DNA from 2 places in the Enterobacter sp. JH25 genome. Region 2 is predicted to be linked to the other one. Evidence: predicted binding sites of a transcription regulator. Region 2 holds the regulator's gene; the other holds the start of a gene.
What was found. The regulator CRP, encoded in region 2, controls carbon source genes, mostly activating them, when cyclic AMP is high. The targets are predictions, from matches to a motif close to ATGTGANNNNNNTCACAT.

Region 1: the regulator CRP is predicted to act here: its motif matches at 1,563-1,580, upstream of udp (uridine phosphorylase).

The regions. Positions count from the first base shown of each region.
Region 1 is NZ_CP091319.1:191,280-202,299, reverse strand. It holds gene rmuC (DNA recombination protein RmuC) at 1-538, opposite strand, end outside; gene udp (uridine phosphorylase) at 678-1,439, opposite strand; gene L2Y28_RS00985 (dienelactone hydrolase family protein) at 1,699-2,505, shown strand; gene metE (5-methyltetrahydropteroyltriglutamate--homocysteine S-methyltransferase) at 2,553-4,814, opposite strand; gene metR (HTH-type transcriptional regulator MetR) at 4,930-5,883, shown strand; gene L2Y28_RS00970 (carboxylate/amino acid/amine transporter) at 5,771-6,670, opposite strand; gene yigL (sugar/pyridoxal phosphate phosphatase YigL) at 6,753-7,553, opposite strand; gene pldB (lysophospholipase L2) at 7,585-8,577, opposite strand; gene rhtB (homoserine/homoserine lactone efflux protein) at 8,689-9,309, shown strand; gene rhtC (threonine export protein RhtC) at 9,306-9,926, opposite strand; gene recQ (ATP-dependent DNA helicase RecQ) at 9,988-11,020, opposite strand, start outside.
Region 2 is NZ_CP091319.1:4,262,573-4,273,592, forward strand. It holds gene L2Y28_RS20595 (triphosphoribosyl-dephospho-CoA synthase) at 1-96, opposite strand, end outside; gene mdcA (malonate decarboxylase subunit alpha) at 96-1,751, opposite strand; gene L2Y28_RS20605 (hydrolase) at 1,980-3,002, shown strand; gene L2Y28_RS20610 (YheU family protein) at 2,999-3,217, shown strand; gene L2Y28_RS20615 (phosphoribulokinase) at 3,248-4,117, shown strand; gene L2Y28_RS20620 (OsmC family protein) at 4,203-4,607, opposite strand; gene crp (cAMP-activated global transcriptional regulator CRP) at 4,918-5,550, shown strand; gene L2Y28_RS20630 (YccS/YhfK family putative transporter) at 5,608-7,695, shown strand; gene L2Y28_RS20635 (aspartate aminotransferase family protein) at 7,692-8,912, opposite strand; gene pabA (aminodeoxychorismate synthase component 2) at 9,000-9,563, opposite strand; gene L2Y28_RS20645 (putative adenosine monophosphate-protein transferase Fic) at 9,594-10,178, opposite strand; gene ppiA (peptidylprolyl isomerase A) at 10,284-10,856, opposite strand.

The DNA.
Region 1 (11,020 bases), 640 kb from region 2:
GCTGCTGGAGATTACGGATCTCATGCGCCAGCGTGTGGCGCTCGCGAGCCTCCTGACCAAAGCTGTCCTGCACCTGACGGCGAAAGCCGTCCAGCTGTTCACGCAGCGGCGTCAGCAGGCTGTTCAGGCTCTGGCGGTTCTGCTCATCCACGCGGCGATTGCTGTGCTCAAAAATGCGGTTCGCAAGGTTCTCAAACTGCTCGCTAAGACGCTGCTCGCTGTTGATCATCTGACGGATTTTGTCTTCGGCGTGCAGTTGGGTGGATTCAAGGCGGGTGGTCACTTCCCGGAGATCGGCCTCCAGCGAGGTGTTAATGTCGCGAAGATTGCGCAGTTCGTTATTGAGCAGTTCACACTCATCGCGCCAGTGGTCACTCAGCGCAAGCTGTTGTTTCGTCGCGCTGAGTTCGGCGACGATCTCTTCGCGCTCTGCCAGCTGATCGGCTTTCTGCTGAGCATGTTGGTAGCCGCAAATGAGCCAGCCAATCCCCACGCTCACCAGCGCAACTACCGCATAAACCAGGATTGAGATATCCACAATGCCCCCTGCATCCACGTGTAACCCGCACAAAATAGAATTGTGCTGTATGAACGTCCAGTTTGAAAGGGTTTTCCTGCGAGGAGTTACGCAAAAAAGAAAGGCCGAGCATGTCGGCCTTTTAGCACTGAAGAGAGAATTAGATCAGACGGCGCGCCGCTTCAACCACGATTTTCACCGCATGGCTTTCAGTCTGCTTCATGGTTTCAGCGTTCGGGATCTCCTGCTGGGTACGGTTGACGATAACGCCCGCCACCATACCGGCACGCAGACCCTGGCTTGCGCACATGGTCAGCAGCGTCGCAGATTCCATTTCGTAGTTCATGACGCCCATCGACTGCCACTCTTCCATGGAGCCTTTGAAACGGCTCACCACGCGACCAGAGAAGGTGTCGTAACGCTCCTGGCCCGGGTAGAAGGTATCGGATGATGCCGTGACGCCCACATGGGTGGTGGCGCCCACGGACTTCGCGGCTTCAACCAGTGCGGTGGTGCATTCGAAATCAGCCACTGCCGGGAATTCCATCGGTGCAAAGTGCAGGCTTGCCCCGTCCAGACGCACGGATGCGGTGGTAACCAGCACGTCGCCCACGTTGATGTGCGGCTGAATGGCGCCTGTGGTGCCAATGCGCAGGAAAGTACGAATGCCCAGCTGTGCCAGCTCTTCAACGGCGATAGAGGTAGACGGGCCACCGATACCGGTAGAGCACACGATCACCGCTTTACCGTCCAGCTCTGCGCGCCAGGTGGTGAATTCGCGATGCGCTGCCAGCTTAACCGGCTTATCCATCAGCGCGGCGATCTTTTCCACACGCTCAGGATCGCCAGGGACGATAGCAAGCGTAGCCCCTTGTAAATCGTTTTTAGTGAGGCCGAGATGAAAAACATCAGACTTAGACATAGGTGACTCCTCTGTGGGTCGGTTTGTCAGAAGAAGTAAAACGGTACTTTACAGAAGCAATGTGCATTATTTCGTGACACACCTCACCATGAATGAAAATGATTGCAGTTAATTTCCATAAAATGGTGATTCACATCACATTAACAAGTTATATCGCCGGGTGCTGCACAAAAGATAGACGCTATAAGGCACTGTGGGTTGTTAACCTGGTGTCTATATTTATCTTTGCGCTAATCCATTCATTGGTACGGAGAATGCCATGACTGAAAAAACCGGTTTTGCACCTGCTGCGGCCCCGCATGCTTCAACCATCGTCTCAACCCCTGAAGAGGCCATTACCGCAGGCGAGACCTCCATTCCCTCCCAGGGAGAGAACATGCCAGCGTACCACGCGCGGCCAAAATCTGCCGATGGCCCGCTGCCCATCGTGATCGTGGTGCAGGAAATATTTGGCGTTCATGAACATATTCGCGACCTCTGCCGCCGTCTGGCGCTGGAAGGTTACCTGGCCGTTGCGCCGGAACTCTATTTCCGTCAGGGCGATCCGAATGATTACAGCGACATCCCGACGCTGTTCAGCAACCTGGTCAGCAAAGTGCCGGACGCGCAGGTGCTGGCCGATCTCGACCACGTTGCCAGCTGGGCAGCGCGCAACGGTGGCGACCCGCACCGTCTGATGGTGACTGGCTTCTGTTGGGGCGGACGCATTAGCTGGTTGTACGCCGCGCATAACCCGCAGCTAAAAGCGGCTGTGGCCTGGTACGGCAAGCTGGTGGGTGAAAAAACGCTGAATTCACCGAAGCAACCTGTTGATATTGCCACGGATTTAAATGCGCCTGTGTTGGGGCTCTATGGCGGTCAGGATACCGGGATCCCGCTTGATACGGTCGAGACCATGCGCCATGCGTTGCGCGCAGCAAACGCGAAGGCGGAAATTGTGGTGTATCCGGAAGCCGGGCACGCCTTTAATGCCGATTATCGTCCGAGCTATCATGCGGAATCGGCGAAAGATGGCTGGCAGCGGATGCTGACATGGTTTAGCCAGTACGGCGGGAAAAAAGCGTAAAAGCAAAAAGCCCGGTGGCGGCTACGCCTGACCGGGCCTACATTTCATCAAGCCTGACGCAAATTCTGCGCCGCCTGCACCATGTTCGCCAGCGCCGCGCGGGTTTCAGGCCAGCCACGGGTTTTCAGGCCGCAGTCCGGGTTTACCCAAAGACGTTCCGCCGGGATGCGCTGGGCCGCTTTTTGCAGCAGCGATTCAATCCACTCCACGCTTGGCACATTCGGGGAGTGAATGTCGTACACGCCCGGCCCGATTTCGTTCGGGTAGTCGAACTCTTCGAACGACTCCAGCAGTTCCATGTCTGAACGCGAGGTCTCGATGGTGATCACATCGGCGTCGAGCGCGGCAATGGAGTCCATGATGTCGTTAAATTCGCAGTAACACATGTGGGTGTGGATCTGCGTATCGTCCTTCGCGACAGCCGCGTTGAGGCGGAACGCCTCCACGCCCCACTGTAAGTAAGCATCCCAGTCGCTGCGACGCAGCGGCAAACCTTCACGCAGCGCAGGTTCGTCGATCTGAATGATGCCAATCCCGGCCGCTTCCAGATCCGCAACTTCATCGCGCAGCGCCAGGGCGATCTGTTTGGCGATGGTTTCCCGGGTTACGTCTTCACGCGGGAACGACCAGCAGAGAATGGTCACCGGACCCGTCAGCATGCCTTTTACCGGTTTGTCGGTCAGAGACTGGGCATACTTCGCCCACTCCACGGTAATCGCTTCCGGGCGGCTGACGTCGCCGATTACCACCGGCGGCTTCACGCAGCGGGAGCCGTAGCTCTGCACCCAACCGTTCTGGGTAAAGACAAACCCGTCCAGGTGCTCACCGAAGTATTCCACCATGTCGTTACGCTCGGCTTCACCGTGCACCAGCACGTCCAGACCTAAACGTTCCTGCTCGATAATCGCCTGTTTGATGTGTTCCGCAATACCGGTGCGGTAGTGATTCGCATCCAGATTGCCCTTTTTGAAGTCCAGGCGCAGGCTGCGGATCTCGGTAGTCTGCGGGAAGGAGCCGATTGTCGTGGTCGGCCACGCGGGCAGGTTAAAGCGCGCACGCTGGGCTTCGGCGCGCACTTCATACGGGCTCTGGCGCTGGCTGTCCCGGGCGGTGATGGCCGCCAGACGTTTTTCCACTGCCGGGTTATGCACGCGCGTCGAGTGACGGCGCGCCTGGATCGGAGCGCTCCAGTCGCTAATCGCTGCCGTGTCGCCGCTGTTCAACGCGTCGCGCAGCAGAGCCAGTTCCTCACACTTTTGCAGGGCGAAGGCAAACCAGCTTTTCACCTCAGGGTCGAGTCGGGTCTCCACGCTCAGGTCAATCGGGCTATGCAGCAGGGAACAGGAAGAGGCCACCCACAATTCACGTTTACCGACTATGTCTTTAATTTGTGCATATTTCTCGGTGAGATCGGCACGCCAGACGTTACGACCATTCACCAGACCGGCAGAGAGCAGCCAGCCCACTGGCAGACGCTTGTGCAACTCTGCTACATCGTCTTTGCCGTGAACGAGGTCAACGTGCAGACCCTGAATCGGCAGCGCGGTAATGGTTTTCAGGTTCGGCGTTACGCCTTCGAAGTAGGTGGTCAGCAGCAGCTTCACCTGCCCGGTGAGCGCGTTATACGCCGGTTTGAAGGCGTCCAGCCACGCCTGCGGCAGCTCAAGCACCAGCGCCGGTTCATCGATTTGCACCCACTGAATGCCGCGTTTGCCCAGCTCAATCAGCACCTGCTTATAAACCGGCAGAATGTCGTTCAGCAGGCTGAGGCGGTCGAACTGTTCGCCTTTCACTTTGCCCAGCCACAGGTAGGTTATCGGCCCCAGCAGCACGGGTTTCACCTGGTGACCCAGCGCCAGCGCTTCGTCCACTTCATCCAGAAGCTGGGTCCAGGTCAGTTTGAACTGCTGGCCTTTAACGAACTCCGGCACCATATAGTGATAGTTGGTGTTGAACCACTTGGTCATTTCCGCCGCCGCCGCTGGCTCACCCGTTGGCGCGCGGCCACGGCCGATGCGGAACAGGGTATCGATATCCACCGATCCATCGTTGTTCTGATGACGAGCCGGCACGTTGCCAAGCAGCAGGCTGGTGGTCAGAACATGGTCGTACCAGGCGAAATCGCCCACCGGCAGCAGGTCAATGCCCGCCTGTTTTTGCTGATCCCAGTGACGCGCGCGCAGCTCACGTCCCACCGCCAGCAGTTCTTCACGGGTGGCGTTACCTGCCCAGTAGCTTTCTTGCGCTTTTTTTAGCTCGCGACGCAGGCCAACGCGAGGGAAACCGAGAGTGTGAATGCGGATTGTCATGGTATGCCCCTTGTGAAATTCGTTATTTAGACGTCCAGATGTTTACACATCTATAATTGGCAGGTACTGTATATTCCTCAAGCGCAAAATGTTCATGGCGAAGTGAAGGACTTTCATGATCGAGATAAAACACCTGAAAACGCTACAAGCGTTGCGGAACTGCGGTTCTCTTGCGGCGGCAGCGGCCACGCTGCACCAGACTCAGTCTGCCCTTTCTCACCAGTTCAGCGATCTGGAACAACGCCTCGGCTTTCGTCTTTTTGTGCGTAAGAGCCAGCCTTTGCGCTTTACGCCGCAGGGCGAAATTTTGCTTCAGCTGGCGAACCAGGTGCTGCCGCAGATTGCCAGCGCGTTGCAGTCCTGCAACGAGCCGCAGCAGACCACCCTGCGCATCGCCATTGAGTGTCACAGCTGTATTCAGTGGCTGACCCCCGCGCTTGAGAACTTCCGCCAGAAGTGGCCGCAGGTGGAGATGGACTTCAAGTCCGGCGTCACGTTTGATCCGCAGCCGTCGCTTCAGCAGGGTGAGCTGGATCTGGTGATGACCTCAGATATTCTGCCGCGCAGCGGTCTGCACTATTCGCCAATGTTTGATTTTGAGGTGCGTCTGGTGCTGGCCCCGGACCATCCGCTGGCCGCCAAAACGCGTATCACGCCGGAAGATCTGGCAACGGAGACGCTGCTGATTTACCCGGTACAGCGCAGTCGTCTGGATATCTGGCGCCATTTCCTGCAACCCGCGGGCATCAGCCCACAGCTGAAAAGCGTGGATAACACGCTGCTGTTAATTCAGATGGTGGCGGCCAGAATGGGAATTGCGGCGCTGCCGCACTGGGTGGTCGAGACGGTTGAACGCCAGGGTCTGGTGGTTACCAAAACCCTGGGTGAAGGACTGTGGAGCCGGCTGTACGCCGCCGTGCGCGACGGCGAGCAGCGTCAGCCGATTACGGAAGCGTTTATTCGCTCAGCGCGGAACCACGCGTGCGACCATCTTCCGTTTGTGCGGAGCGCGGAGCGACCCAGCGGCGATGTACCCACAGCGAAGCCAGGATCACCGTTCCCCCAATAAGGAAACTCGGCCAGTGCGGCTGTTCCTGCCAGATGGCGAGGTTCACCAGTAGCCCCGCCGGCACGTGCACGTTGTTCATGATCCCCAGCGTTCCGGCGTCTACCTGCGTCGCGCCGTAGTTCCACATAAAGTAGCCCAGCCCCGAGGCCACCACGCCCAGCCAGACCAGAACGCTCCACTGCACGGGGGTGGTCGGCAGCTTTTGCGGGTTGCCGAGCATAAACCATGCCGCAATCGCGACAATCGCTGCGCCCATATAGAACCACGCAAACGCGTTATGCTGCGGCATCGGGCGGGTCTCCATGAGGCGTTTGTAGCCCACCATCCCGATGGCGAAGCTGATATTGGCGAGCTGGACGAACATCAGCCCGGTCCAGAAGTGATCGCTCACCTTGTCATAGCGAATTATCGCCGCGCCAATGACTGCCAGCGCCGCGCTCAGCAGATATCCCCAGCGCAGGCGGCGCCTGCTGAGCAGGTCGTAAATCAGCGTGATATAGAGCGGCGTGAGCACGGTAAAGAGCAGAAATTCCGATACGGAGAGGTAGACGTAAGCCCGGAAGCTGAACAGGTACATGATGCCGAGCTGCATTGCGCCTACCAGCATGTACAGCAGAATGGTTTTCAGCGATTGCCCGCGGGTACGCAGGAACGGCAGGAACACCAGCGCCGCCAGCCCCACACGCATCAGCACCGAAAAGTAGCTGTCGACCGATCCGGCAAGGTATTCGCCAATCAGGCTAAAGGAGAAGGCCCACAGGATAGTGGTGATAATGAGTAGCGCCACAATGCTTGTCTCTCAGAAAGAAGGAGAGGCATTGTAGCGAACTCTTTAGTTGACATCTGAACAATAAATAATCAAATGAAGATTATTCAAGGAACAGTTTGCGCAAATACTTAGGTACCGCGTTGTCTGCGTTGGTGCCAATCACTTCCAGCTCCGGGTGCAGATCTTTCAGGCGCTGGTGCGCGTTCTGCATGATGCAGCCTTTGCCCGCCATGGAGAGCATCTCGGCATCGTTCATGCCATCGCCGAACGCGATGCAGTCTTTCAGATCAAAGCCCAGACGCTTCGCGACCGCTTCCAGCGCGTGACCTTTGGACACCCCGCCCGCCATCACTTCCAGACAAGTCAGCGTGGAGAAGCTCACGTTCACGCGGTCTCCCCAGCGGGCGTTGATCGCCTGCTCCAGCGGAAGCAGCGCTTCGTGACTTTCGCAGGTAAAGAACACCTTGCTGATCCCTTCAGGATCCAGCAAACCCGGTTCATACAGGGAGTAGTTGAAGACGGCTTCCTTGAAGAAACGCATTTCGTCCGGGCGATGACGGTTCATAAACCACTCGTCGTCGCGGTAAACGTTAGTGACGATATCCGGGTTGTTATGCACAATGCCGAACAAATCAGTGGCGATGTCGCGATCGAGATTGTGGGTAAAAATCAGGTTGCCGTCCGTGTCGTGTACGCGCGCACCGTTGGAGGTGATCATGTACGACTTGATCTCCAGGTTATCGCGGATCTGCCCCACGTCCACGTGGTGGCGGCCGGTGGCGAACACAAAGTTCACGCCACGGGCAGTCAGGAGTTTTAAGGTCTCTTTCGCATAAGGCGACAGTGTGTGGTCGGGGGAAAGCAGCGTGCCATCTAAATCAGATACAACAACCTGGTACATAGGGATTTCAACCTCTGGTGGAAAACAATAATCAGTTATGCCTGTTGAAAAATTCAACAATGGCGTTGAGCGCGACTGAGCGCATAGCGTCCTTTTCAAAAAGGATCTCATGGTACGCACCGTTGATGACCAGCGGTTTACCCCCTTCACAGGGATGGCCCGCCGCGGCGCGAAGTTCACAATAGCGGTCATGCATGCGGTTATCCACCACACGCTCTTCTTCCGCCTGGATCAGGAGCGTCGGCGTGTCATCATCGCCTACGCCCGCCAGCACCTGCTCACCGGCATGAATACCTTCCCGCACCCAGTGCCAGGTGGGGCCGCCGACCCGCAGACGCGGTTCATCGGCATAAAAACGCAGGTTGCGGCGATAACGCTGCCGACTGTGGGTTAACACGTTGATGGCAAACGGCAACGCCCGCCAGCGTCCTGTTCCGATAGCATAGCCTTCACGAATGCGCTGATGGCCCTCAGCCCAGTCGAGAAGATGGCGCACCATCCAGTCAGGAAAACGTATCACAATGCCGTACATCGGCGCGGTCAGCGCAATGGCGTCGCACTGGTGCTTATGGCGCTGCAAAAACAACGTCGAGATCGCGCCCCCCATGGAGTGGGCAAGAATATAACGCTTGCGCCACGGTCCGGGCTGCACTTCCTGCTGCCAGAACGCGGCCAGATCGTCGACGTAATCGCTGAAGTTATCCACGTGGCCGCGATGGGTATCCGGCAGCATCCGGCCGGAAAGCCCCTGCCCGCGATGGTCGATAATTAACACATCAAAGCCCAGATGGAACAGGTCATACGCCAGCTCGGCATATTTGATATAGCTTTCGATGCGCCCGGGGCAAACCACAATCACCCGGTCATTTTTTTCATCATGGAAACGAACGAAGCGTACCGGGATATCCCCGACGCCCATAAACTCATCTTCCTCACGCTGGCGCCAGAAATCGGTCAGCGGCCCCATGGAGAAAGCAGCAAATGCGTTTTCTCGTGTTTCCCAGTCCTTTTTCTGCTGAAACATTGGGTTTCCACCCCCCGTAATTCAGGGAATATCGTTTTTTTCGTCACCGGTCACAAAATGACTCAACAATAGCGTATTGTGGCATAAAAACAGACGATCCGGGAGTTTCAAATGACCTTCGAGTGGTGGTTCGCTTACCTGCTGACATCCATCATCCTCAGCCTTTCACCTGGCTCGGGCGCAATCAACACCATGACCACCTCCATTAATCACGGCTATCGCGGCGCGGCGGCGTCAATTGCCGGTTTACAGACAGGGCTTGGCATTCACATTGTGCTGGTGGGGATTGGTCTGGGCACGCTGTTCTCCCGTTCGGTGCTGGCCTTCGAAGTGCTGAAATGGGCTGGCGCAGCGTATCTTATCTGGCTGGGCATTCAGCAGTGGCGCGCCGCAGGCTCGATTGATCTGCATACGCTCTCCCGGACGCAAACACGCGGCCACCTGTTTAAGCGCGCGGTATTCGTTAACCTGACCAACCCGAAAAGCATTGTGTTCCTCGCCGCCCTGTTCCCGCAGTTTATCGTGCCGCATCAGCCCCAGGTGATGCAGTACGTGGTGCTGGGCGCGACCACCATTATTGTCGATATCATTGTGATGATTGGTTACGCGACGCTGGCGCAGCGAATTGCGGCGTGGATCAAAGGGCCTAAGCAGATGAAGGCCCTGAACAAAGTCTTTGGTTCGCTGTTTATGCTGGTTGGCGCGCTGCTTGCGTCAGCGCGTCATGCTTAGCGAGAAATGATGAGATGAATGCCGAAGCCGGCGAACAGTGCGCCGGCAAAGCCGTCGATCCACTTCGCGATGCGCTGGTAGCCGCGACGCATCGCCGGTAAAGCAAACAGGCTTGCCACAACGGTAAACCAGGCGAACGTCTCAACAACGATTAGCAGGAAGATCCCCCAGCGCGCGCCCGCACCGACGTTATCCCCCACAAACAGCGAGAACACAGAGCCGAAGTAAATAATCGCTTTCGGGTTCGCCAGGTTAGTCAGCAGCCCTTTCACAAAGCTACGGCCGCCCGTTGCCAGCTCAACCTTTGGCTCTTCCGGCTTTTTCTCTTCTTTCTTCAGCGCCCCGCGCAGCATCTGGTAGCCCATCCAGCACAGGTACAGACCGCCGCCAACCATGATGATGTTATGCAGCCACGCCATTTTCGCCAGGATCAGGTTCAGACCAAGCAGCGCAACCGCCGCCCAGACCATAACGCCCATGGTGATACCGAGCACACCCATCATCGCCTCTTTGCGGGAGCGGCTGACGGCCGTTTGTGACACGAAGAAGAAGTCAGGGCCAGGGCTCATCAGCGCAACGATGTGCACTAACGCCACGGTGAGAAATAGCATTAACATAATTAGCTCGCGGGGAAATAATGTAGTGAGTCATCATCCTGGCACTTTTTCGCCCGGCTGACTACTCCTCATCCTCACCATCAGCGTGGGAACGGATAAGCGCCATAAACTCTTTACCAAAGCGCTCCAGTTTGCGCGTGCCGACGCCGTTGACGCTGAGCATCTCGCTGGCGCTGAGTGGCATTTGCTCGGCCATCTCGATCAGCGTCGCGTCATTGAACACCACGTATGGCGGGATGTTCTCTTCATCGGCAATGGCTTTACGCAGCTTGCGCAGCTTGGCGAACAGCTTGCGATCGTAGTTGCCGCCGTAGGATTTCTGCATCACGCGCGGCTTCAGGGCGACGACGCGCGGAACGGCGAGCTTCAGTTCAACCTCACCGCGCAGGACCGGTCGCGCCGCTTCGGTAAGCTGAAGCGCAGAGTGCTGGGCAATATTTTGCGTGGCAAAGCCGAGATGGATCAGCTGGCGGATGATGCTTACCCAGTGCTCGTGGCTCTGGTCTTTCCCGATGCCGTAAACCGGCAGCTTGTCGTGACCCATATCGCGGATACGCTGGTTGTTAGCCCCGCGCAGCACTTCAACGACGTAGCCCATCCCAAAGCGCTGGTTAACGCGTCCGATAGTCGAGAGCGCTTTGCGCGCGTCCATCAGACCGTCGTACTGCTTCGGCGGGTCGAGGCAGATATCGCAGTTGCCGCACGGCGCCTGTCGCCCTTCACCAAAGTAGTTGAGCAGTACCAGACGGCGGCAGGTTTGCGCTTCGGCGAAGGCACCCATCGCGTTAAGCTTGTGGCGTTCGATATCCTGCAACTGCCCCTGCGGTTTCTCCTCGAGACAGCGGCGCAGCCACGCCATATCCGCCGGATCGTAAAACAGCATCGCTTCCGCAGGCAGGCCATCACGCCCGGCGCGGCCGGTTTCCTGATAATAGGATTCGATATTGCGCGGGATATCAAAGTGCACCACAAAGCGCACGTTGGGCTTGTTGATCCCCATCCCGAACGCCACCGTTGCGACCACGATTTGCAGGTCGTCGCGCTGGAATTTTTCCTGTACGTCGGCGCGGATGTGGTTTTCTAACCCGGCATGG
Region 2 (11,020 bases):
CGGGCTTAAACGTGCTTCGTCAATCAGACACTGCGTGGCGGTTCGCGCCAGCCATTCGGCACCGCCTTCAACCTGGATCTGGGGCAGAAGTTTCATTACCAGCTCCGGAATTTCGCAGGTGGGTTATACAGGCCGCCGGACCACTCAACGAGGTCAGCCACGCTGCCCGCAGCCAGCAGAGAGCGGGTGGCATCGGTACGACGAATGCCAATATCTTCCGGATACACAACCTTGCCGCTCTGGCGCAGTTCCGCCACGCGTTTGGCATCAACGCCCAGACCGATATCGGTGATACCCGCCACGGCGGCGACCATGGCGCGACGCTCTTCCAGATCTTTTGCCCGGTAGAGGTAAGCAATCCCCTCTTCCGTCAGCACGTGGGTGACGTCATCGCCGTAAATCATAACCGGCGCCAGCGGCATGCCGGAGGCTTTCGCCACGTCTACGGCGTCGAGTTTCTCCACGAAGGTTGGCTTCACGCCCGCCTGGAAGGTTTCCACCATCTGCACAACCAGCTTTTTACCGCGCTGCATCGGGTCAGGCTCGGTGATCATGTTCAGCCAGGCCGGTGTGGCGTGGCGACGACCGTGCGGATCGTGGCCCATGTTTGGTGCGCCGCCGAAGCCGGAGAGACGGCCGCGGGTCACGGTTGAGGAGTTAGCGTAACCATCAACCTGTAGCGTGGAGCCGATAAACATATCGACCGCGTACTGACCAGCCAGCTGACAGAAGGCGCGGTTAGAGCGCATGGAGCCGTCAGCACCGGTAAAGAACACGTCCGGACGGGCGCGGATGTACTCTTCCATCCCCAGCTCGCCGCCGAAGCAGTGGACGCTCTCCACCCAGCCGCTTTCGATGGCCGGGATCAGCGTTGGATGCGGGTTCAAAGTCCAGTGTTTACAGATTTTGCCTTTGAGTCCGAGCTGTTCGCCGTAGGTTGGCAGCAGCAGTTCGATCGCTGCGGTATTAAAGCCAATCCCGTGGTTCAGTGACTGCACCTGGTGTTCAGCGTAGATGCCTTTAATCGCCATCATCGCCATCAGGATGTGTTCCTGTTTAATCAGGCGCGGGTCGCGGGTGAAGAGCGGTTCAATAAAGAACGGCTTGTCCGCCACCACCACGTAATCGATCCACGAGCCCGGAATATCGACGCGCGGCAGGTCGCACTCGTCGTCCACCAGCTCGTTCACCTGTGCGATGACGATGCCGTCGTGGAACGCGGCGGCTTCCACCAGCGCCGGGGTATCTTCGGTACTCGCCCCGGTGTAGAGGTTACCTTTACGGTCCGCTTTAAAACCGGCAATCAGCGCCACGTTTGGCGAAAGGTCGACGTATAAACGTGAGTAGAGTTCGATGTAGGTGTGAATCGCCCCGATTTCGAGCTGACCATCCTCCAGCAGCTGCGAAATGCGCAGGCTTTGCGTACCGGAGAAGGAGAAGTCGAGCTTGCGGGCAATGCCTTTCTCAAAGATGTCCAGATGTTCGCTGCGGCCCACGCTCGGCATGATCATATGCAGATCGTGCACGATTTGCGGGTTCACTTCGGCCAGTGAACGGGAAAGGAAATCCGCCTGCTTCTGGTTGTTGCCTTCCAGAACGACTTTGTCGCCTGGTGCGATCAGTTTTTCCAGCATGGCGACAAGATCGCCGGTTGGCAGTACCTTGCCCTGCACCGGTACGGACGCCAGACGACGCGCTTTCTCGCTGCGTCGGGTGTTCCATTGCCGGGTGGGTGTTTGCCCAGATAACATTATTAACCTCCTGATTCAGCACATCATTCTGATTTGCTTAACGTTGAGTAAAGTGTGCGCTCTGGTGAGAAAGGCATCAATTAAGCGTAGGACGTAATCATTAGCCTGAGAGTAATAATCAAGGTAAAGAAATGTGATCGGGATCAGTTCATGTTTCGGAAAAACGGGCTAAACGGGGTACAATTCGGAAGGTATAGTTAATTTCTGACAAGAATCAGCATCGCCCTTATGACCCAAATCATTCCCTCAGACTTCGACATTGCAGCCGAAGAGAGCGCAGAGTTCGTGCCCATGCGCGGTGTGGCTAACCCTCACCTGCAAACCATGCTGCCGCGCCTGATCCGCCGCAAGGTGCAGTTCAACCCCCACTGGCAGCGCATTGACCTGCCGGACGGTGACTTTTTGGATCTCGCCTGGAGCGAAGATCCGGATCGGGCCAGACATAAACCCCGTCTGGTGGTGTTTCACGGCCTGGAAGGCAGCCTGCACAGCCCTTACGCACACGGTCTCATTGAGGCGGCGAAAGCCCGCGACTGGCTTGGGGTGGTGATGCATTTTCGCGGATGCAGCGGCGAGCCTAACCGTCAGAAACGCATTTATCACTCGGGTGAAACCGAGGACGGCTCCTGGTTCCTGCGCTGGCTAAGAGACAATTTCGGCGAGGCACCAACGGCAGCGGTGGGGTATTCGCTGGGCGGGAATATGCTGGCCTGCCTGCTGGCGAAGGAGAGCGACGCGGTGCCGCTGGATGCGGCGGTGATTGTCTCTGCGCCCTTTATGCTGGAGCAGTGCAGTTATCATATGGAAAAGGGATTTTCGCGGGTCTATCAGCGCTACCTGCTCAACCTGCTGAAAGCCAACGCCGCACGTAAACTTAAGGCCTATCCGGATACGCTGCCTGTGACGCTGCAACAGCTCAAACGCGTGAAGCGCCTGCGCGAGTTTGATGATTTGATCACCTCTAAAATTCACGGCTTTGCCGATGCGATTGACTATTACCGTCAGTGCAGCGCCATGCCTTTACTGAATCAAATCACGAAACCCACGCTGATTATCCACGCCAAAGACGATCCGTTTATGGATCATCACTCGATCCCCGCCCCTGACTATCTGCCGGATAACGTGGAGTATCAGCTCACTGAGTTCGGCGGGCACGTGGGCTTTGTTGGCGGCACGCTGCGTCGGCCAAAAATGTGGCTTGAGACGCGTATACCCGACTGGTTAACGGCCTATCTGGACGGTAAAAAATGATTATTCCCTGGCAGGATCTCTCTCCCGACACGCTCGATAATCTGATTGAAAGCTTTGTCTTGCGCGAAGGCACCGATTATGGTGAACATGAACGTTCGCTTGAACAAAAGGTCAGCGATGTGAAGCGCCAGCTTAAAAGCGGCGACGTGGTGCTGGTATGGTCCGAACTGCATGAGACGGTCAATATCATGCCACGCAACGCGTTTCACGGCTGATCTTTACACTTTTCCAGTCAGGGAGTTGCTATGTCTGCCAGACATCCGGTTATTGCCGTTACGGGTTCGAGTGGGGCGGGAACCACTACCACCAGCCTCGCCTTCCGCAAGATTTTCGCCCAGCTTAACTTACGGGCGGCAGAGGTAGAGGGCGACAGCTTTCACCGCTACACGCGCCCGGAGATGGATATGGCCATCCGCAAGGCGCGCGATCTGGGTAAACACATCAGCTATTTTGGCCCGGAGGCGAATGACTTCGGCCTGCTGGAGCAAACCTTCCGTGAATACGGGCAAAGCGGTACCGGGCAGTCCCGCAAGTATCTCCACACCTACGATGAAGCCGTGCCCTGGAACCAGGTCCCCGGCACGTTCACGCCCTGGCAGCCGCTGCCGGAACCGACTGACGTGCTGTTTTACGAAGGATTGCACGGCGGCGTGGTGACGCCTCAGCACGACGTGGCGCGCCACGTGGATTTGCTGGTGGGGGTGGTGCCGATTGTTAACCTTGAGTGGATCCAGAAGCTGACGCGTGACATGAGCGAGCGCGGCCATTCGCGAGAGGCGGTCATGGACTCGGTGGTGCGCTCCATGGAAGATTACATCAACTTCCTGACGCCGCAGTTCTCCCGAACCCACATTAACTTCCAGCGCGTCCCCACCGTGGACACCTCCAACCCGTTCGCGGCAAAAAGCATCCCTTCCCTGGACGAGAGCTTTGTGGTGATCCACTTCCGCAACCTGGAAGGCATTGATTACCCCTGGCTGCTGGCGATGCTACAGGGTTCGTTTATTTCGCACATGAATACGTTAGTGGTGCCCGGGGGAAAAATGGGGCTGGCAATGGAGCTGATCATGACACCGCTGGTGCAGCGGCTGATGGAAGGAAAGCAAATCGCGTGAGTTGTTTTGCCCGGTGGCGCTGCGCTTACCGGGCCTACGGGCGTGCTTTTGTAGGGCGGGTAAGCGAAGCGCCACCCGCCAAAAATTAAGCCTCGATCACTTCATACGAATGGGTGATGTTTACCGCTTTCTCCAGCATTAGCGCCACAGAGCAGTATTTCTCCGCTGACAGGTCAACCGCACGCGAGACCGCCGCATCCTTCAGTTCTTTGCCGGTGACGATAAAGTGCAGATTAATATGCGTGAACAGACGTGGCGCCTCTTCGCGACGTTCTGACGTCAGCTTCACTTCACAATCGGTCACGTCATGACGGCCTTTTTGCAGGATCGACACCACGTCGATCGCACTGCATCCACCTGCCGCCATCAGCACCATTTCCATCGGGCTTGGAGCTTTATCGCCGGAGTTCCCATCCATCAAAACCTGGTGCCCGGAAGCAGACTCGCCCAGGAACGTTAACCCTTCAACCCATTTCACACGCGCTTGCATATTCACTCACTCCAACGTTGCATTTTTTATGACAGATTACGTGTACGTTACATTTCTCGCAACGGAAGGCGACCTGCGTCATGCTGAAGCGAGACACCAGGAGACACGCGGCGAAAGCTATGCTAAAACACTCTGGATGCTACAGTAATACATTGACGTTACACATGTATGCAGAGGACATCAAACTTTACTGGCTGCGAAACGTTACGACAGCCGACTTCCCAGGTATGGGTAAGAATTCGATTGCAACCCCAGAGTCCGGATGCATCTTATGACTCTGGTGACAGCTTATAACAGAGGATAACAGCGCATGGTGCTTGGCAAACCGCAAACAGACCCGACTCTCGAATGGTTCTTGTCTCATTGCCACATTCATAAGTACCCATCAAAGAGCACGCTGATTCACCAGGGTGAAAAAGCGGAAACGTTGTATTACATCGTTAAAGGCTCGGTGGCCGTGCTGATCAAAGATGAAGAAGGGAAAGAGATGATCCTTTCTTATCTGAACCAGGGCGATTTTATCGGTGAACTGGGCCTGTTTGAAGAAGGCCAGGAACGTAGCGCCTGGGTTCGTGCAAAAACAGCATGTGAAGTGGCTGAAATTTCTTACAAGAAATTCCGTCAGCTGATTCAGGTCAACCCTGACATCCTGATGCGTCTTTCTTCCCAGATGGCACGCCGTCTGCAAGTGACCTCTGAGAAGGTGGGTAACCTCGCCTTCCTGGACGTGACCGGTCGTATCGCGCAGACTCTGTTGAACCTGGCGAAACAGCCAGACGCCATGACCCACCCTGACGGTATGCAAATTAAAATTACCCGCCAGGAAATCGGTCAGATCGTCGGCTGCTCCCGTGAAACAGTGGGCCGTATCCTGAAGATGCTGGAAGACCAGAACCTGATCTCCGCCCACGGTAAAACCATCGTGGTTTACGGGACCCGTTAATTCCGGTAAAACGGCGTGCCGCCGCAGGGTGGCACGCCGTTTTTGTCTCTACTCCTTATGTGGCGCAGGCTGATCTATCACCCGGAAGTTAACTACGCACTGCGACAAACGCTGGTGTTGTGTCTTCCCGTGGCCGTGGGCCTGATCCTCGGACATCTTCAGCAAGGCCTGCTGTTTTCCCTCGTGCCCGCCTGCTGCAACATTGCCGGTCTGGACACCCCGCATAAACGCTTTTTCAAACGCCTGATTATTGGCGGCTGCCTGTTTGCCGGCTGTAGCCTTGCCGTGCAACTCTTACTGGCCCGCGACATTCCTCTGCCGCTGATCCTGACCGTGCTGGCGATGACGCTTGGCGTAACCGCTGAAATCAGCTCGCTGCACGCCCGCCTGCTTCCCGCGTCGCTGATTGCCGCCATCTTCACCTTAAGCCTTGCGGGCAATATGCCGGTGTGGGAGCCATTGCTGATCTACGCCCTCGGCACGCTGTGGTACGGGCTGTTTAACTGGTTCTGGTTCTGGTTGTGGCGGGAACAGCCGCTTCGCGAATCCCTGAGCCTGCTCTACGTGCAGCTTGCTGAATACTGCGAAGCAAAATACACCCTGCTCACGCAACATACCGACCCGGAAAAATCCCTGCCGCCGCTGCTGGCACGCCAGCAAAAAGTGGTGGATCTGATCAGCCAGTGCTATCAGCAGTTGCACATGCTTGCCGCCAACAAAAATCATGAATATAAGCGGCTGCTGCGTACCTTCCAGGTCGGGCTGGATTTGCAGGAGCATATTTCCGTCAGCCTTCATAATCCGGAAGAGGTGCAAAAGCTGGTGGAGCGCAGCCATGCGGAAGCGGTGATCCGCTGGAACGCGCAGACCGTCGCGGCGCGCCTGCGGGTGCTGGCTGACGATATCCTCTATCACCGCTATCCGACGCGCTTTAACATGGACAAACAGCTCGGCGCGCTGGAAAAGATTGCGCGTCAGCACGCGGATAACCCGGTCGGGCAGTTTGCCGCCTGGCATTTCAGCCGCATCGCCCGGGTGTTGCGCACCCAGCGCCCGCTTTATACCCGGGACCTGATGGCCGATAAGCAAAAACGACTGCCGTTGCTGCCTGCGCTCAAAAGCTACCTGTCACTGAAGTCTTCCGCCCTGCGCAACGCCGCAAGAATTAGCGTCATGCTCAGCATCGCCAGCCTGATGGGAATGGCCCTGCACCTGCCGAAACCCTACTGGATCTTAATGACCGTGCTGTTTGTCACCCAGAACGGCTATGGCGCCACGCGGGTGCGCATTCTGCATCGGGCGGGCGGCACGATGGCGGGGCTGATTATCGCGGGCGTAACGTTGCACTTCCACGTGCCGGAAGGGTATACGCTGGTCGGCATGCTGGCGATTACGATGGTGAGTTATCTGATCATCCGTAAAAACTACGGCTGGGCGACGGTGGGCTTTACGGTAACGGCGGTGTACACCCTGCAGTTGCTTACGCTCAACGCCGATCAGTTAATTATTGCCCGCCTGGTCGATACCCTGATTGGCTGCCTGATCGCCTTTGGCGGCATGGTCTGGCTGTGGCCGCAGTGGCAAAGTGGATTACTGAGGCAAAACGCCCACGACGCGCTGGAGGCGGATCAGCAGGCCATTCGCCTGATCCTGAGCGACGACCCGCAGCCGTCTCCGCTGGCCTACGAGCGCATGAAGGTCAACCAGGCGCATAATGCCCTGTTCAACTCCCTTAACCAGGCCATGCAGGAGCCGGGCTTCAACTCGCACTATCTGGCAGACATGAAGCTGTGGGTCACGCACAGCCAGTTTATCGTCGAACACATCAATGCCATGACCACGCTGGCGCGCGAGCACACCATGCTGACGCCGGATCTGGCGCAGCGCTATTTGCAGTCGTGTGAAATTGCCCTCCAGCGCTGTCAGCAGCGTCTGGAGTACGACGCTCCGGGCGAGTCAGGGGATTCGAACATTCTGGAAGCGCCGGAGACGCTGACCCACGGGCCGATGAGCACCCTTGAGCAGCATTTACAGCGCGTTCTCGGGCATCTCAACACCATGCACACCATTTCGTCGGTGGCATGGCGTCAGCGTCCGCATCACGGGATTTGGTTAACGCGCCGGTTAAAACGAACCGCGTATTAGCCTCTGACGATCTTCGCCACCGCCGCAGCAAAACGGGTTAACCCGTCTTCGATGTCTTTGTCTTCCACCACCAGCGACGGCGCGAAGCGCATCACGTCCGGCCCGGCGTTGAGCACCATGACGCCTTCGTGCGCGGCGGCGTGCAGGAAATCGCGCGCGCGGCCTTTGTACTGAGGCTTCAGCTCGGCGCCGATCAGCAGTCCCATCCCGCGGATTTCACTGAAGACATCAAACTGTTCGTCAATCTGCTGAAGATGTTTCACAAAAAGGGCGCGTTTCGCATTCACGCCATTCAGGACGTCCGGCGTATTAATGATGTCGAACGCCGCTCCCGCCACGGCGCACGCCAGCGGATTACCGCCGTAAGTGGAGCCGTGTGAGCCCACATGAAATGCGGAAGCAATATCCTGGGTGGTGAGCACCGCGCTGACCGGGAAACCGCCGCCGAGCGCTTTCGCGCTGGTCAGAATATCCGGCGTTACGCCGTAGTGCATATAAGCGAACAGGTCTCCGGTACGCCCCATCCCACACTGCACTTCATCAAACACCAGCAGCGCCTGGTGCTCGTCGCACAGCTCACGCAGACCTTGCAGAAATTCCGGGGTGGCCGCCGTGACGCCGCCTTCCCCCTGAATGGGTTCGACCACCACGGCACAGGTGTGATCGTCTATCACCGCTTTAACGGCGTGCAGATCGTTAAACGGCACGTGGATGATATCCGCAGGTTTCGGACCAAAGCCGTCGGAATACTTCGGCTGGCCGCCAACGGAAACGGTAAAGAACGAGCGACCGTGGAAGGCGTTATGGAAGGCGATGATTTTGGTTTTGTACGGACTATGACGCGTGGTTGCGTAGTAGCGCGCAAGCTTAAAGGCGGTTTCGTTGGCTTCGGTGCCGGAGTTCATAAACAGCACGCGTTCGGCGAAGGTGGCATCGATGATCTTACGCCCCAGACGCAGCGCCGGTTCGTTAGTGAACACGTTGCTGGTGTGCCACAGCGTTTCGCCCTGCGTTTTCAGCGCGTCCACCAGCGCAGGATGGCAATGGCCCAGCGCCGTCACCGCAATACCGCCTGCGAAATCAACATACTCATTGCCCTGCTGATCCCAGACGCGGCTGCCTCTCCCTTTCACCGGGATAAACTCAGCCGGTGCATAAATCGGCAGGATCACTTCATCGAATGTCGCGCGGGTAATTGCTGGTTGTTCAGTTGCCATGTCATGACCATCCATTTTTATGTCACAGTGATTGTGAAAATATAATCACAAAATATGCATAAAAAATCACAACAAGGCAACAGATATTCAGCGATTAAGGAAATTGGCCAGCAGTGCGTGCCCCTGTTCGCTGAGAATGCTTTCCGGGTGGAACTGCACCCCTTCCAGATCGTACTCGCGGTGGCGAATGCCCATGATTTCCCGGGTCTCACTCCAGGCGGTCACTTCAAAGTCTGCGGGCAGGGTCGGCGGATCAATCACCAGAGAATGGTAGCGCGTCACGGTTAACGGATTGTTTAGCCCCAGGAATACGCCGGTACCGGTGTGCGTGATCGGTGAGGTTTTGCCGTGCATGACTTTCGCGGCACGGACAATGCTGGCGCCAAAGACCTGCGCAATGGCCTGGTGACCCAGGCAGACGCCCAGAATCGGCAGCTTGCCCGCATAGTGGCGGATTACCTCCAGCGAGATACCGGACTCCGACGGCGTACACGGCCCGGGCGAAATCACGATTTTCTGGGGCGCCAGCGCGTCAATGTCAGCCAGCGCGATCTCATCGTTACGGCGGACAACCACCTCTGCCCCCAGCTCACAAAAATACTGGTAAAGGTTCCAGGTAAAGGAATCGTAGTTATCAATCAGCAGAATCATGGCGGCTCCTGAAAAAATGGCAGCCCTATTTTACTCAGATCCCCGCGCTTCGCTCACAACTTTGGCAAAGATAGCATTCAGGGCGGTCAGATCACCCATCGCCCCGCTCTGGTTGGCAGATGCCCAGTCGTCCGGGTCGATCCCCTGCCAGTTCAGCACGTAGCCCGCATGGATCGCCAGCTGTTCAAAGAAGATCCGCTGAGCCACGCCATTACCGCTCATAAACGGATGTAGCATGTTGATTTCACAGTAGTAATGACTGATTCCGTCTGTAAACTCTTCTTTCTGAAGGCCCACCAGATATTTATCGCTTTCCAGCGAAGCCATCAGCTCATTACCCACCTTCTCGATGTACTCGAAATGGCAAAATGGAATGTCGCCCTTGGAGATATCGGCGGTGCGCAGCTCGCCAGCGCCTTTCATTTCGTTGCGGAATAAATGGCGGTGAATAAGGCACAGATGGGGTAAACCCGGTGCAGAAGGCCCCAGTGCCAGCATCTCGATATCGGGTTCAGCGGGACCCTTGCCTTTTTCAAGGAGGCAACTGGCCTGAAGATTGGCGCTACGCTGTTGCTCCCAGAGTCGGGATTTTTGCTTGTCGGTGAGTTTTTTCACTACGCCTCCCTGAATAGTCCGTTTGCCACAAGTATAAGCAGCAAAACGCGCTTTCGCAGGGAGGGCGGAAAGACACGGGCAGGATGTGCCCGTGTGAGGGAACGATTACGGCAGCACTTTCGCGGAGAGAATCACCACTGGCTTAGACGGCACATTCTGGTATGGACCGACATCGTGAGTCTGAACCTGAGAGATCTTGTCCGCCACGTCCATGCCTTTCACCACTTTACCGAACACCGCGTAGCCAAAGTCGCGCTGGCCGTGGTCCAGGAAGGCGTTATCCGCCACGTTGAGGAAGAACTGGCTGGTGGCGCTGTCTTTATCCGCCGTACGCGCCATAGAAATGGTGCCGCGCTTGTTCAGCAGGCCGTTATCCGCTTCATTTTTGATTGGCGGGTTAGGCTTTTTCTGCTGCATCTGCTCGTTGAAACCGCCGCCCTGAATCATAAAGCCCGGGATCACGCGGTGGAACGTGGTGTTGTTATAAAAACCACTGTTCACGTAGTCGAGGAAGTTTTTCACGGAAACAGGGGCTTTCTGGCTATCCAGCTCCAGCTCAATATTCCCCGCAGAGGTAGTCAGCAGGACGTGAGGGTCTCCTTTGGCTGCCAGCGCAGCAGGGGAAACGGCAGAAAGAGCAAACACAGCTGCGACAGCCGCCAGTGTTGATTTGAGCATGAGAATTCCTTAACAAAGCGCAGTATAAAAAGCGAATGGCTTGATTCTAAAGAGCAGTATGACCCCAGACCAGTCTTTTACCTAATTTTACGAAATTGAAACAATTATTACCGCGCAAACGATTGTTCACCCCGCGATATAATGTGATCTCCATCACGTTAAAG